DNA from 2 places in the Peribacillus sp. FSL E2-0218 genome. Region 1 is predicted to be linked to the other one. Evidence: riboswitches for the same ligand, from Rfam matches in the RefSeq annotation. Region 1 holds a riboswitch; the other holds the start of a gene.
What was found. A riboswitch is a leader RNA that binds a small molecule or an ion and turns the genes downstream of it on or off. The one in region 1 is predicted to bind lysine.
Positions count from the first base shown of each region.

Region 2: another riboswitch for lysine. It lies ahead of MHI53_RS23140 (amino acid permease); the one in region 1 lies ahead of MHI53_RS17280 (aspartate kinase).

Region 1 covers NZ_CP150304.1:3,583,992-3,591,765, forward strand. The annotation lists gene sdhB (succinate dehydrogenase iron-sulfur subunit) at 1-415, opposite strand, end outside; gene sdhA (succinate dehydrogenase flavoprotein subunit) at 433-2,184, opposite strand; gene MHI53_RS17270 (succinate dehydrogenase cytochrome b558 subunit) at 2,257-2,865, opposite strand; gene MHI53_RS17275 (YslB family protein) at 3,250-3,705, shown strand; gene MHI53_RS17280 (aspartate kinase) at 3,769-5,001, opposite strand; lysine riboswitch at 5,087-5,263, opposite strand; gene uvrC (excinuclease ABC subunit UvrC) at 5,325-7,097, opposite strand; gene trxA (thioredoxin) at 7,200-7,514, opposite strand; gene MHI53_RS17295 (electron transfer flavoprotein subunit alpha/FixB family protein) at 7,711-7,774, opposite strand, start outside.
Region 2 covers NZ_CP150304.1:4,766,864-4,774,637, reverse strand. The annotation lists gene MHI53_RS23155 (spore germination protein) at 1-250, shown strand, start outside; gene MHI53_RS23150 (GerAB/ArcD/ProY family transporter) at 274-1,374, shown strand; gene MHI53_RS23145 (Ger(x)C family spore germination protein) at 1,371-2,453, shown strand; gene MHI53_RS23140 (amino acid permease) at 2,605-4,056, opposite strand; lysine riboswitch at 4,155-4,337, opposite strand; gene MHI53_RS23135 (LacI family DNA-binding transcriptional regulator) at 4,551-5,513, opposite strand; gene MHI53_RS23130 (zinc ABC transporter substrate-binding protein) at 6,098-7,021, shown strand; gene MHI53_RS23125 (metal ABC transporter ATP-binding protein) at 7,034-7,774, shown strand, end outside.

The DNA of each region.
Region 1 (7,774 bases):
GGTTGTACGTTCCATCGATCGGGATCCAAGCTTTTACCTTCTTCAACGAGTCGAACATGCGGCTGCGATCTACCTGAAGGTCACGAACCACAGGGAAAGTACGCATTGGAGCAAGGCGGACAGGCTGTTCCAATTGGTCGATAAGGGCCGTACATGATTGTCTTGGTTTACCATTGATGACCATGGAACAAGCACCACATACTTCCTCAAGGCAGTTCATGTCCCATGCGATTGCTGTCGTATGCTTGCCTTGTACTGTTACCGGGTTACGACGGATTTCCATTAGGGCGGAAATGACATTCATATTCGGGCGGTACGCTAATTCAAATTCCTCATCATAAGGAGCTGAATCCGGTGTATCTTGACGAGTGATGATAAAACGGACTGTTTTAGTCTCAGATTTAGTTTCAACCATTTTTTTGCTCCCCCTCTTTAATGTTTCGTAGTGTAGTCACGTTTACGCGGTGCGATGAGTGATACATCAATATCTTCATAATGGAATTCAGGTGCTTGATCCAAGCCCTTGAACGTTGCCATTGTCGTTTTCATGAATTCTTCATCATTACGTTCCGGGAAATCAGGTTTGTAATGCGCTCCACGGCTTTCATCACGGTTTAACGCACCGATTGTGATTACACGTGCCAATTGCATCATATTTTGCAGCTGTCTAGTGAAAGCAGCTCCTTGGTTGCTCCATTTAGCCGTATCATTGATGTTGATTTTCTTGTAACGCTCCATCAACTCAAGAATCTTGTTATCCGTTTCTTTCAGCTTATCATTGTAACGGACTACAGTAACATGCTGAGTCATCCACTCACCAAGCTCTTTGTGAAGTACGTACGCATTTTCATTTCCATCAAGAGACATGACATTGTTCCATTTTTCTTGCTCTTGTTTTTCGTATCCATCATACAATGAAGATGGGATGGATTCGGAAGTTTTGTCAAGACCTTCGATATATTTAACGGCATTCGGACCAGCGACTGAACCGCCATAGATGGCAGATAGAAGTGAGTTCGCACCAAGACGGTTACCGCCATGCTGGGAGTAATCACACTCACCTGCAGCGAATAAACCTTTAATGTTAGTCATTTGGTCATAATCAACCCAAAGTCCGCCCATAGAATAGTGAACGGCAGGGAAAATCTTCATTGGTACTTTACGAGGATCTTCACCCATGAATTTCTCGTAGATTTCAATGATTCCGCCAAGTTTAATATCAAGTAATTTAGGATCTTTATGTGATAGATCCAGATACACCATGTTTTCTCCATTAATACCAAGCTTCATGTTCATACATACGTCGAAAATTTCACGAGTCGCGATATCACGAGGTACCAGGTTACCGTAAGCAGGGTATTTTTCTTCAAGGAAATACCAAGGTTTTCCGTCTTTATATGTCCAGATACGTCCACCTTCACCACGAGCAGATTCACTCATTAGACGAAGTTTGTCATCTCCAGGGATTGCTGTCGGGTGAATTTGAATGAACTCACCGTTGGCATAATTAACACCTTGTTGATAGACGATCGATGCTGCTGAACCTGTATTGATCATCGAGTTAGTGGATTTACCGAATATGATTCCAGGGCCTCCGCTTGCCATGATGACTGCATCGCCAGGGAATGATTTGATTTCCATTGTAGTCAAGTTCTGAGCTACGATACCGCGTGCTGTTTCTTCATCATCGATAACAGCTCCAAGGAATTCCCAGCCCTCATATTTCGTAACAAGTCCTTCCACTTCATACCGGCGAACCTGCTCGTCCAATGCGTAAAGCAATTGTTGACCAGTCGTTGCACCCGCGAATGCTGTACGGCTATGTTGTGTACCGCCGAAACGACGGAAATCAAGAAGACCTTCCGGAGTACGGTTGAACATAACGCCCATACGGTCAAACATATGGATGATCGATGGTGCCGCTTCGCACATCGCTTTAACCGGGGGTTGGTTAGCCAAGAAGTCCCCGCCATAAACTGTATCATCAAAGTGAATGAATGGAGAATCCCCTTCACCTTTTGTATTTACTGCCCCATTGATTCCGCCTTGGGCACAAACTGAGTGAGAGCGTTTAACAGGCACTAAAGAAAATAAATCAACCTGTTGTCCAAGCTCTGCTGCTTTGATCGTCGCCATTAAGCCGGCTAGACCTCCACCTACGATAATGATTTTACCTTTACCCAATTCTGTCACTCCCTTATTTCCATTAGCAAAGCTATGTTTTTTATCCGGATACTATAAATGAACTCTAACTTCTTAAACGAAAGCGAAAACTGCGCTAACGCCGATATAAGAAAGCAGAACGAAAATGATCAAAGTTACGTACGTCATGATTTTTTGCGATTTAGGTGAAACTGTCAGACCCCAGCTCACTGCAAATGACCATAATCCATTCGCAAAGTGGAAAATTGCAGAAATAATACCTACAATATAGAACACGATCATGAATGGGTTAGAGAAAATCTCTGCCATCATGTCAAAATCAACCTCAGCACCCATGGCTGCTTGAACTCTAGTCTCCCAAATATGCCAAACAAGGAAAATCAGCGTGATGATTCCAGTCAGGCGTTGCAGCATGAACATCCAGTTACGGAAGAAACTAAATCTCCCCAAATTGTTTTTTGCTGTAAGGGCAATATAAATACCGTACACAGCATGGAAAATGATCGGTAGATAGATGACGACCCACTCTACCAAAAGCTTTACGGGCGTATATTCAATTAAATGAACGGCCCCATTAAACGTCTCTTCCCCTTTTGTTGCCATAAAGTTTACCGATAAATGAAAAATTAGGAATAGACCAATCGGAATAACTCCAAGAAGTGAATGAAGTCTACGATTCCCAAACTCGCGATTTTTTGCCACTAAGTGCCCCCCCTTAATTTGTGAAAAATCATGCAAAGATAATCTGGTGGCTACCTTTTATCTCCGCGTGAAAATAAAGTATAGAGTGCAAAAAGCTCTCCTATACTTTCTTACAATTATGTGACATGTCCATTTTACTCCTGACTTCTATGTGCGTCAAGAAAACGGATACAACAAATCTCTTTTTTAAAATAGATATTATTGGCTAAAAATGCATGTTTTTTTATTTGTCAAGGCTATATTATGAGAAATAATGTATGAATCTATTAATATTTCGGTATAATTTATCATTTTTTTCCATTTGCGTTTCAAATAAATAAAAAAACAATATAATTTGCAAAAGAAAAACGTTTATAATAGATTTACAGAAAGAGGCGATAAACTATGAAAAAAAATATTGCTGCAGCGATAGAGGAAGAAATTCAAACTGAAGAGTTCCAAGTTCCGGCTTTCGGATATGAATTAATCAGGGAAGTACTACTGAATGATATACTCGGAAAAGACTCGAATCAGATCCTCTATTGGGCAGGTAAACAGTTAGCAAGAAAATTCCCACTGAATGGCGATCAGGAGGTTATTGAATTTTTCCAAAGCGCCGGTTGGGGAGATTTGGAAATCATCAAGTATACGAAAAACGAGATGGAGTTATCCTTGTCGGGTGAAATAATCAGCCGCCGCCTGGATTTACATCCTGACTGTCACTTCCAGCTTGAAGCCGGCTTCCTTGCCGAGCAGTTCACACTGCAAAAAAAATTCCTCAGCGAATCAACGGAAGAAGTTAAACGCCGCGCAAAAAAAGTGACATTCACCATTCAATGGGATCCCAGAGATCCAATCTAACGAGCCCATAAAACAGACTTACCCTTTTTACCGGAAGTCTGTTTTTTACTGGACTCCATACAATCAGGCTAGCACATTTGCATGCTGACCAAGTTTAAATGCTTCATGCAGGGATTCGACCGCCTTCACCATCTCCAGCTCATTGACGACAGTCGAAACTTTAATTTCCGATGTGCTGACCATTTTCACTTGGATGCCTGTATTGGCCATCACTTCAAACATCTCGGCAGCCACTCCCGGATTGGATACCATACCCGATCCAACGATTGACACCTTGGCCAATCCGCCCTCCGTTTCAACCCTGTCAAAGGCCAACTGCTCTTTATTATTTTCCAACACGATCAAAGCCGCTTTTTTATCTTCACTTTTAATGGAGAATGATAAGTTGGTCGTATCCTCTGCAGTCATGCTTTGAATGATGATGTCAACATTGATCTGGTTTTTCGCAAGCGTCATGAAAATGGTTGATAATGCACCAAGTGATTGGGGCAAGCCATAAACCGTCACCCTAGTGATGCTATCTTCGAATGCGATGCCGCGCACGATTAAGTTTTCTTCCATAGTTGCTTCCTCCTCAATGATCGTTCCTGATTCCCTCTCCATGCTTGAACGGACTTCAAGCGGGATTTGATAATTTTTCGCGTATTCGACAGCCCTTGGATGGAGCACGCCCGCCCCTAAATTGGCAAGCTCGAGCATCTCATCATAAGAGATGGATTGCAGTTTGCGCGCTTCTTTAATGTAGCGGGGATCCGTTGTGAAAACACCCGTAACATCCGTGTAAATATCACATCTATCCGCATTGAGCGCTGCAGCGATGGCAACTGCGGTCGTATCGGAACCGCCACGCCCCAATGTAGTGATTTCCCCATTAACATCGTTTCCCTGAAAACCGGCCACGACGACGATCTGCCTTTCTTGCAGTCTAGCTTGGATTCTCGAAGCATCAATATCCAATATCCGGGCATTCCCATGTACGGATTCCGTCTGCATCCCTGCCTGCCAGCCAGTATACGAGATCGCTTCATGCCCCTTCTCAAGCAAGGCCATCGTCAGCAGGGAAATCGTAACCTGTTCCCCCGTCGTCAATAGCATATCCATTTCCCTTTTGCTTGGGGTGCTGGATATATCATGGGCCATGGAAACCAATTGATCGGTCGTTTTACCCATTGCGGAAACAACGACGACTACCTCATTGCCCTTCTCCGCTTCCTCTATTACCCGATTGGCAACATTTTTAAGTTTTTCAACGCTGCCGACGGATGTCCCGCCGAATTTTTGTACGATTAATGCCATCCTCATGCACCCTCTCTTTTTAGGCAATAAAAAAAGCAATGAGAAATATCTCATTGCTGTGATCACATATCCAATCTTGTAAGCACAGTGAGATAGCTCTCCAGGGCATACACCCTGACAATCCGCCATTTATTAAATGTCAGACCAGAAAAACAAGCTATGAGACTTGTCTTCCTTCGGCGTCCTCCCCTTTCAAAACCCATCATGGAAACTCATACTTCTCCAGGTTTTTACTCTTGAATTCCGCACCTCTATCAGCACTTTTAAGTTGTCTAGTTAAAAATTCCTTTTAATCATAGCATAGAGATTTGTGGGGGGCAAGATTATTCTTGCAATTTTCTCACGATTCCCTCAGCTACCCCTTTTGGCATGCCCGCTCCGATAATTTCCTCGACCGAGGCCTCTTTAATTTTCTTCAATGAACCGAAATGTCTCAATAATTGCTTTCTTCGTTTTTCGCCGACTCCCGGAATATCATCAAGCTGGGAGTGCACGGCATTTTTGCCTCGCAGCTGGCGGTGAAACGTAATCGCAAACCGATGCACTTCATCCTGTATTCTTTGCAATAAGTAGAATTCCTGACTCCGGGAATCAAGCGGTACAAGCTCAAGAGGATTGCCGATCATTAATTGAGATGTTCTATGCTTCTCATCTTTAATCAGGCCAGAAAGCGGGATATCCAGGCCCAGTTCATTTTCCAAAATATCGCGGACGGCCTCCACATGTCCCTTACCGCCATCGATGATGATTAAATCCGGAAGCGGAAGACCCTCTTTCAATACCCGTGAATACCTTCTTCGGACGACTTCGCGCATGGATTCATAATCATCAGGCCCCTGGACGGTTTTGATCTTATATTTGCGGTATTCCCTTTTCTCGGGTTTGCCATCAATGAACACGACCAAAGCGGAAACGGGATCGCTTCCTTGGATGTTGGAGTTATCGAAGGCCTCAATTCGATGCGGGGTATAGATCCCCAATTGCACGCCAAGGTTTTCCACCGCATTGATCGTTCTTTCTTCATCACGCTCAATCAATGAAAACTTTTCCTGAAGCGCAATGGAGGCATTTTTATTGGCCAATTTCAACATATCCTTTTTCGAACCCCGCTTTGGATGAATCGTCTTCACGCCAAGCAGGCCTTCAGCCAGTTCAGCATCCACCGACTCGGGCAGCAGGATTTCCTTCGGTTTAAAATGGTTCGTAATCTCGTAAAACTGACCCAGGAATGTGAGCAGTTCCTGTTCCGGTTCATCATAGACGGGAAATAGGGATACGTCCCTTTCGATCAATTTACCTTGTCTTACAAAGAATACTTGAACGCACATCCAGCCTTTATCATGGGCAAATCCGAATACATCCCTGTCGATGAAATCGGTCGTCATCATTTTCTGCTTTTCCATCGTGATATCGATATGGGCGATTTTGTCACGAAACTCCTTCGCCCTCTCAAAATCCAGCTCTTCGGATGCCTCCAGCATTTTTTCGGTCAGTTCTTTCTTAATCTCTGTATGCCCGCCATTCAAGAAACGGTTGATATCATCGACCATTTTTTTATATTCCTGTTCCTCCACATCATATACGCATGGAGCCAGACATTGACCAAGGTGATAATAAAGGCAAACCCGATCCGGCAGCGTATTGCACTTTCGAAGAGGATAGATGCGGTCGAGCAGTTTTTTCGTTTCGTTAGCCGCAAAAGCATTAGGGTACGGACCGAAGTATTTCCCTTTGTCTTTTTTGACCTTTCGCGTAATGATCAGGCGGGGATGCCGCTCAGCGGTCAGCTTGATGAAGGGATATGTTTTATCATCCTTAAGCATGACATTATATTTTGGATCATGTTTTTTGATTAGATTCAGCTCTAAAATGAGAGCCTCGATATTGGAAGATGTGACGATGTATTCAAAATCCTCAATCTCATTTACGAGCCGAAATGTCTTTCCATCATGGGATCCCGTGAAATAGGAACGGACACGGTTCTTCAACACTTTCGCCTTGCCTACATAAATGATCGTTCCCTGACGATCTTTCATCAAATAACAACCAGGCTGATCGGGAAGAAGCGCAAGTTTATTCTTTATTTGCTGGTTCATGCTTTCAGCCTCCTGTTCTCCCATTTACAATTATTATATATCAAGATAGCGAAAAAAGCTTCAAGTCCGGAGACCTGAAGCTTTTTTTAGCTGACCCGTTTATTAAGCGTGTTTTGCAATAAGCTCAGCAAGAGCTTCTTTAGGTTGGAAGCCAACCACTTTATCCACCACTTCACCGTCTTTAAGGACGATCAGTGTCGGAATGCTCATTACACCGAATTTCCCAGCTGTTTCTTGGTTTTCATCTACATCCACTTTTACGATTTTCGCTGAATCGCCAATTTCCGTATCAAGCTCTTGAAGAACAGGAGCAATCATTTTACAAGGTCCGCACCATGGAGCCCAGAAATCTACAAGAACGACACCTTCGCTAGTATCCGTTGTGAACGTTTGGTCAGTTGCATTTACAATAGCCATATATATTTCCTCCTCAAATTTACTCAAATAACTAAAGACAGTATACCATTGTTGCTAGAATCGATGCTAATATTTTGCTTCAGTGGTAGGATGTCCAAATGAAGAGGGAATATGCACCCAGAATTCGCAGCCTATATCAATAAAATAAGGGACGAGACATATTATGTCCCATCCCTTATTCGAAGCCGTTTACCCTTTAAGCATTCACTTTAAGTTTTTTGAATTCTTCCGTCAGTAATGGAATGACTTCGAAAAGATCG
Region 2 (7,774 bases), 1.2 Mb from region 1:
GTTATATGGACTGTTCGGCCTGGTTTTATGCAGTGCCTTCATTTTAAGCCATTTGTTGAAATTGACTTCGCTTGGCAGCCCCTATTTAGAGCCGCTTTACCCGATGCGATTTCATGACTTTAAAGATAGTTTAATTCGCCTGCCTTTTTCAAAGCAGAAAAAACGCCCGCAATTTCTGCGAACGGAAGATCGAGTCAGGATAAGGAAGAAGGTTGAATCCAAAAGTTCACAGAGGGATATTGATGAATAAGGTCCGGAAAGCGGTGAGAGGGTATGGAAATCAAACCAAATGAAACGAAGCTGATATCAACATTTTTTGTTTTCTTCCTTATGCCAGGCATGCAGATTGGCGTAGGGGTTTTGGGATTCGAACGGTTCATCGCGAAAGAGGCTGGCCAGGACGCATGGATTTCGATCATCATTTCAGGATTGACCATCAATATCCTGGTTTGGATGTGCTATAAGATGCTGGGCAGAGGTACACAAACGCTAGATTTGGTTGCCATCCATCACGATTTGTTTGGGAAGTGGGCAGGAAATGCCTTCAATATTATTTTCATCCTCTACTTTACCGCCATTACCATCATCATTGTCAGGACGTATTTGGAGGTGATTCAGGTTTGGATGTTCCCAGGGGTGAATATCCTCATGCTTTTAAGCATCATCCTGATACTCGTGTATAGCTTTGTTGTGGGAGGGTTCAGGGTCATTACCGGTTTATGTTTGATCGGACTCGTAATCACTTCGCCCTTAATCCTTTTGAACTATTTTCCGTTAAAACACGCCCATATTGAAAATTTGGGTCCCGTTTTTGATCATTCCTTTTTGGAAATCATGAAGGCCTGCAAGAATATGACGTTGAATTATCTTGGGTTTGAATTACTCCTGATTTATTATCCATTCATCAAAAAGCGTGACCATTCGCAAAAGTGGGCGCATTTAGGGGTGCTGTTCACCATGGCGGTATATCTAAACTCCTTTATCGTTTCCATTGCCTACTACCATCGGGATCAGCTGAAGGATGTCATTTGGGCAACCTTGACCTTATGGAAAATCGCCGACCTTCCGTTCATTGAGAGGTTTGAATACATCGGCGTTTCTCTATGGCTGTTCATGGTGCTGCCGAATATTTGCCTAGGAATCTGGGCAGCAAGCAGGACGGCAAAAAGGGCATTCGGGGTTAGGCAGAGGAAGTTGTTGGTTATGTTTTTGCTCGTCATTTTAGTTGCCTGCCTTTTCTTGGATAACCGTCATAAGATCGACTTGTTCAACACGATCAGTTCACGTATAGGATTTTATATCATTTATGTGTATCTTCCGCTTTTATTCTTATCACAGACGATCGTTTATAAAGTAAGGGGCCATAAACCATGAACTTCAAATTGCTCTTGATTGCATCATGCTGCATCATACTGTCGGCGTGCGGAGTGGAAAAGCAAATATTGGAGGATATTTTAATCGCTGAAATCGTCGGCTATGACGATGCTGGTGAGGATAAAATCAAAAGTACAGTCGTTGTCAGTGTGCCCCAGCCAGGAGAGGAAGCGGATCTAGGGAAAGAGGTATATGAAGCGATTTCCCATGATATAAACGCCACTCGGCAGCAAGAAAATGCCAAAACGCCATTTCCCATCGTCGGCGGGAGACTGACAGTCATCCTGTACGGTGATGAATTGGCTAGAAGAGGGCTGAATGATTATGTAGATACATATCGGCGTGACCCGATGGTGGGAAGGGACCTGTTTTTGGCGATCGTTGATGGCAAAGCGGAGGATGTCGTAAGGATGGAGCCGAAAATGGTCAGGACTCCAGGCGTTCAAGTAAAAGAGTTGATCGAACAGAATATGAGGACGAATTTGACTGATGTAGATTTACATAAGTATTTATATGCAAGTCATGGTAACGGCATCGATCCGGTCATGCCCTTATTGGAAAAGGCGGACGACCAAATAATCGTGAAAGGGATCGCCCTGTTTAAAAGGGATCAATATATTGGCAAATACATTCCTTATGAGGACGGTTTTTTATTCAAGATCCTTAGTGAAAATTTTAAATTGGGGAGTTATGAAATTAAATGGAAGGAAAATGATTATACAACTATCGATAATGTGGAATCACGTGTCCGTTATCGCATCACGAATGCCAATCGGAACCCGAAGGCCAGGATTGAAGTGGAATTGAAAGCAAATCTGCTGGAGGTTCAAGGCTTCGACTTGAACAAACCCGTCGACGTGAACAAGATAGAAGCCAAAGCGGAACGTATCCTCGGTAAGAAACTGAATGAGATGGTGACCATGTTTCAAAGGTATAATATAGATCCGCTGGCACTCGGTGATCATGCTAAAAGTAAAACGAGGAATTTCAATCGTAAACATTGGGAAGAGGTGTACCCTCATATTCCGATCGAAGTGGATTTGAATATCGAAATGATTCAAACGGGAATCTCGGAATGAACGAAGAATATCCGGAAGTTCCCCCTTTTAATAAGGTATTGCTGGATGGGGTGGGCAATTTTAATCGCTGGAGGGAAGCGGAATCGGCCAATGAAATGAGAAAAGGACCCGGCTTCCCCCTAAATGGCGGAGACCGGGTCCTTTATATGGATCATTTCGTTTTAAGATCGCATTCCTCAAGGGGAATGACTTTCGTTTTATGCTTCCATTTATAACCCAACCATAGGGCGAAGAATAAAAACAAGCCGATGTAGGATACGAACATGGAATTCCAGTCGATCCCGTCGCTTGTGAAGGCTTGGTAGCCTTGTCCAATGATAATGATGATGCATAGAACAAGTGCAAAGATGGGACCGAATGGGAATCCTTTGGCCCTATACGGCAATGCATTCAAGTCAAGCCCTTGGGCTGAATATGCTTTGCGGAACCGATAGTGGGCAATCGCGATCCCTACCCAGGTAACGAAGCCGGCCATGCCGGAAGCATTCAATAACCAGATATACACGACGCCATCCCCGAAAAATGAAGCAAGGAATGCAAGGCAGCCAACTAAAGCAGTGACGATAAGTGCATTGACCGGAACTCCCCGTTTATCCAGCTTGCCAAGGAATTTCGGCGCTTTCCCGTCACGTGCCAAGTCCCAGAGCATACGGGTTGAGGCATACATGCCAGAGTTACCGGCAGAAAGTACGGATGATAAGATGATCGCGTTCATGATGGAGGCTGCAAAGGCAAGACCGGCACGCTCGAAGACTAGCGTGAAAGGACTGACGGCAACATCTTCACTAAGCAGACGTGAATCCGTAAACGGAATGATCATGCCAATGACGAAAATGGCAAGGATGTAGAATAAGATAATCCGCCAGAAAACGGATCTGATCGCTTTGGGAATGTTTTTTTCCGGATCTTCGCTTTCTCCCGCCGTCACTCCAAGCAATTCCGTGCCCTGGAATGAAAAACCGGCAGCCATGAAAACGCCTAAAATCGTGAAAAAGCCTCCATTAAAGGGCCCCTCGCCCATCGTGAAGTTGGAGAAACCGATGGGGTCCTTGCCGCCCATGATTCCAAGAATGATCAGAACACCTGTGATCAGGAAGATGATCACTGTTACGACTTTGATCATGGCAAACCAGAATTCGGCTTCGCCAAAACCTTTAACGGACATGTAGTTGATAAGGAACATCATGATCAGGGCAATGGCACTCCAGATAAACGAAGGCGTATCAGGAAACCAGAACTTCATGATCAGGACAACGGCTGCCAATTCGGCAGCAATGGTGATTGCCCAGTTATACCAATAGTTCCAACCGATTGCAAAACCGAAGGAAGGATCGACGAATTTGGATGCATAGACACGGAACGAACCGGCCACTGGCATGTATGCTGCCATTTCTGCAAGACTTGTCATTAAGTAATAAACCATGATGCCGATGACTGCATATGCCACAAGGGCACCGCCGGGACCGGCCGAATGGATGGCGCCGCCGCTTGCTAAGAATAAACCTGTTCCAATCGTGCCACCTAATGAAATCATCATTAAGTGCCGCGCTTTCAGGCTCCTTTTCAATTCAGTGGGGCTTGATGTTGGCTGAGAATTTGACAATTGATGTTACACTCCTTTTTTATTGGAAGGATACGGAAAAAACAAAAAACAGCAGTCGAAAAAGATCGACGGCTGTTTATAATAAACCCGTTTATCCTTCCGAAGATAGCTCCCCACGCTTTTAAAAAACGTGACAGTGATGTTCCTGTTCGGCAACACCGCCAGCGAGAATATACATGGAATATACCCTAACTTCGGCAACTTACCCTTTTTAACGGAGTCTTCAATTTTCCTGAATCTCGTCCGTTATACTCTTGTAAGCTGCAGCCTCTAACTCATCGGTAAATGAGGAAGTATTCAATTATGATGAATCGTTGCGTCTCTTTAATAGAAAACGTCGTACGATTTTTACTCATGCAATCGTTGATAGATTGCTAATGCTTGAGTAAACTTTACTATATTGAAATTATAAAATAATCTCAAAGATATAGCAATGGTTAATTTTAGTGGTTATTTTTTCCTAGGCGGGCAGAATCATCTCCCTACTGCCGACATTACACGGTCTTTCTTTTAATAAGGGCGTAGTCCAGTTTCACATGTTTAATGATACCGGGATTCTCGAATAAATCCACCGCCATTTTTCCGATCCACTCCAGGGGTAAGGAAATGGTCGAGATATCGAGCATCTCACTGAGGCTATCATTATTGAAGCCGAGGATGGCTACATCTTCAGGCACCCTTATGCCGGATTTATTGGCGGTAAGGATGAATCCGGCCGCCGTGTCATCATTCGTGATGATGATGGCCTCCGGCTTGTTTGGCAGCGAACTCCATTGCTGGAACAGCTGGACCCCGTCCTTGATATGGTAACTGCCCTCGAATAGCCACTCTTGATTGTTCATAAGCTGGTGCTTGGTCATGATGTCGTTGAAGGCCTTTGTCCGAAGATAACTGTTCCTGCTTTTTTTACGGCCGAGACTGTAGCCGATCTTCGTATATCCTTTAGCGATCACGTATTCAAGTGCACAGGAAAAGGCTGCATAATGGTCGATGCTGATGGATGACAATTCAGCCTGAGCCGTATCTTCGCATAAGATAATCGGTCCGTATTTTTGATAACTTAGGAGGACTTTCATTTCCGAAATCCGGGAGCAGATGATAATACCATCAAGTTGCTTCATTTGCAGCATATTCAAGGCTTGAATTTCCTTCTCTCTTTCATAATGGGTTTGAAAGATGACGATATGGTATCCGATTGCATTCGCCTGCTTCGTGATTCCATTCACGATAGCCCCGTAATACGGATGATTGGTGAAGGGGAGAATGATGCCCAAAAGGTTCGTTTTCCCCTTTGAAAGATGAATGGCATTGATATTTCGCGTATAATTCAATCGTTCAATCGCTTGTAAGACACTTTCTCTTTTATCTGGGCTAACATACGGATGATTATTCAATACACGAGATACCGTTGAGACGGATACACCGGCAAATTGGGCAATTTCTTTTATATTTGTCATGGGATCACCGTTTTTCTTTTATGATATTGTACCTTATGAAACCCATTTCAGGGCAAGATTGCAGTTGTTTCCGCTGGATATATTTTGGCATGGGGGGTTGTTATGATATGGGTTTCATCCTTTAAGATTGATTTAGGTCTTGAGGGAGGAGGAAATCGAAATGATTCAAACATTAATCACCCTGATCGCGCTTTGCGGAATCGAATTGGGATTGGCGTACTTGGCAATATCCTTGAAACCGGAAAAATGATGATCTTCAAATGCACAGCGCACCTCGGATAATCGGTTTTGAAAAAAGTCCTCTGCTTTATATTCACCTTTCACGCCCCGTTATATAACCCTGTCTCCATCGTTTCGTAAAAACACCATCTTTACTGCTGGGAATGAAGCATTCCGAGCAGTATTTGTGTTGGGGAAAATCATTGGAAAGTAAAAAAGTTGCACTCTTTTCGAATATTTGTGTATAGTATAAAATAAGTTGTGTGAAGGAAACTTTTTAGTATATAGGACAATATAAAAAAATTTACATTAAAATTTGCATTAGGTAAAAAATTTTAGAATGATAAAAAAGGGAGGGTATTTGGATGGGGTTTCTAAAAACGATCGGAGGGGTGCTTGCTGCAGTGCTGATCTTAACAGGATGCGGCAATGACACGGCCAAACAGGATAAAGGCAATGGCAAGTTGAAGGTCGTCGCCACAACAGGAATGATTGGGGACTTGGCTGAGAATATCGGCGGCAAACATGTTGAGGTCACTAGTTTAATGGGACCAGGTGTCGATCCCCATCTATATAAGGCGACTCAAGGTGATGTGAAGACTCTGGATTCGGCCGATATGATTTTTTATAACGGAGTCCATCTGGAGGGGAAGATGACCGATATTTTTGAAATGATGGGCAAGAATAAACCGACGATCGCCGTAACGGAGGATTTTAAGGAAAACCAGCTTCGTAAAGTAAGTGCAACGGAACATGATCCCCATGTTTGGTTTGATGTGAAGCTATGGATCGTTGCTGCAGGGGCGGTGAAGAAGGAATTGATTGCCAATGACCCAGATCATGAAGCGGACTATCTCTCGCATTATGAAAAATATGTTTCGCAGTTGGAGGAGCTGGATCGGTACGTTCAGGACGAAATAAATAAAATTCCGGAAGACCAACGGGTGCTTGTTACAGCGCATGATGCCTTCGGTTACTTCGGGCAGTCATATGGTTTGGACGTAAGGGGGCTTCAGGGAATCAACACATTGTCGGAATATGGATCAAAAGATGTGACGGATATGCGGAATTACCTGGTGAAGAACGAAATAAAAGCGATTTTCATAGAGTCCAGCGTTCCGAGGAAGGCGATAGAGGCTGTCATTCAAGGAGCTGCCAAGCAGGGCCATAGCGTGAAAATCGGCGGTGAATTATTCTCGGATGCGATGGGTGAAAAAGGTACGGAGGAAGGAACCTATATAGGAATGGTCCGTCATAATACAGACACGATCGTCCATGCTTTGAAATAAGGGGGAGAAAAAATGGAGCAAGCGGCTTTGAAGGTTGAGAATTTAACGATCGCTTATCATAAAAAACCGGTTGTGGAGGATGTCTCATTCGAGGTGCCGGAAGGGAATTTAATCGGTATCATCGGCCCTAACGGAGCAGGGAAATCGACTTTGATCAAGGGGATACTCGAATTGGTTCCGAAATTATCCGGAGACATCACAATCAAGGGCTCTACGTATAAGTCGATGAGAAAGAGCATCGGCTATGTACCGCAGCGGGAATCAGTGGATTGGGATTTTCCGACCAATGCCCTCGATGTCGTGATGATGGGGAGATATGGCCACCTTGGCTGGCTGAAGCGTCCTGGCAAGGCTGAACGGCAAAAGGCGATGGAATGCCTCGATAAGGTGGGTATGACCGAATATGCCAACCGTCAGATCAGCCAGCTCTCGGGCGGACAGCAGCAGCGGATTTTCCTGGCTCGTGCGTTGGCCCAGGAAGCGGATATCTACTTTATGGATGAACCGTTCGTGGGGGTCGATGCAGCAACCGAGAAAGCAATCATCCAATTGCTGATGGAATTGAAGGAAAAAGGAAAAACGGTTCTAGTCGTGCACCATGATCTATCGACAGTCAAGGAATATTTCGACTGGACGATGCTATTGAATAAAAGATTGATGAAAATTGGCCCGACTGGAGAAGTGTTCATTCCCGAATATTTGCAGGAAACCTATGGAGGCCGCTTAGCGATATTGCCAGATGCAAAGTCAGGC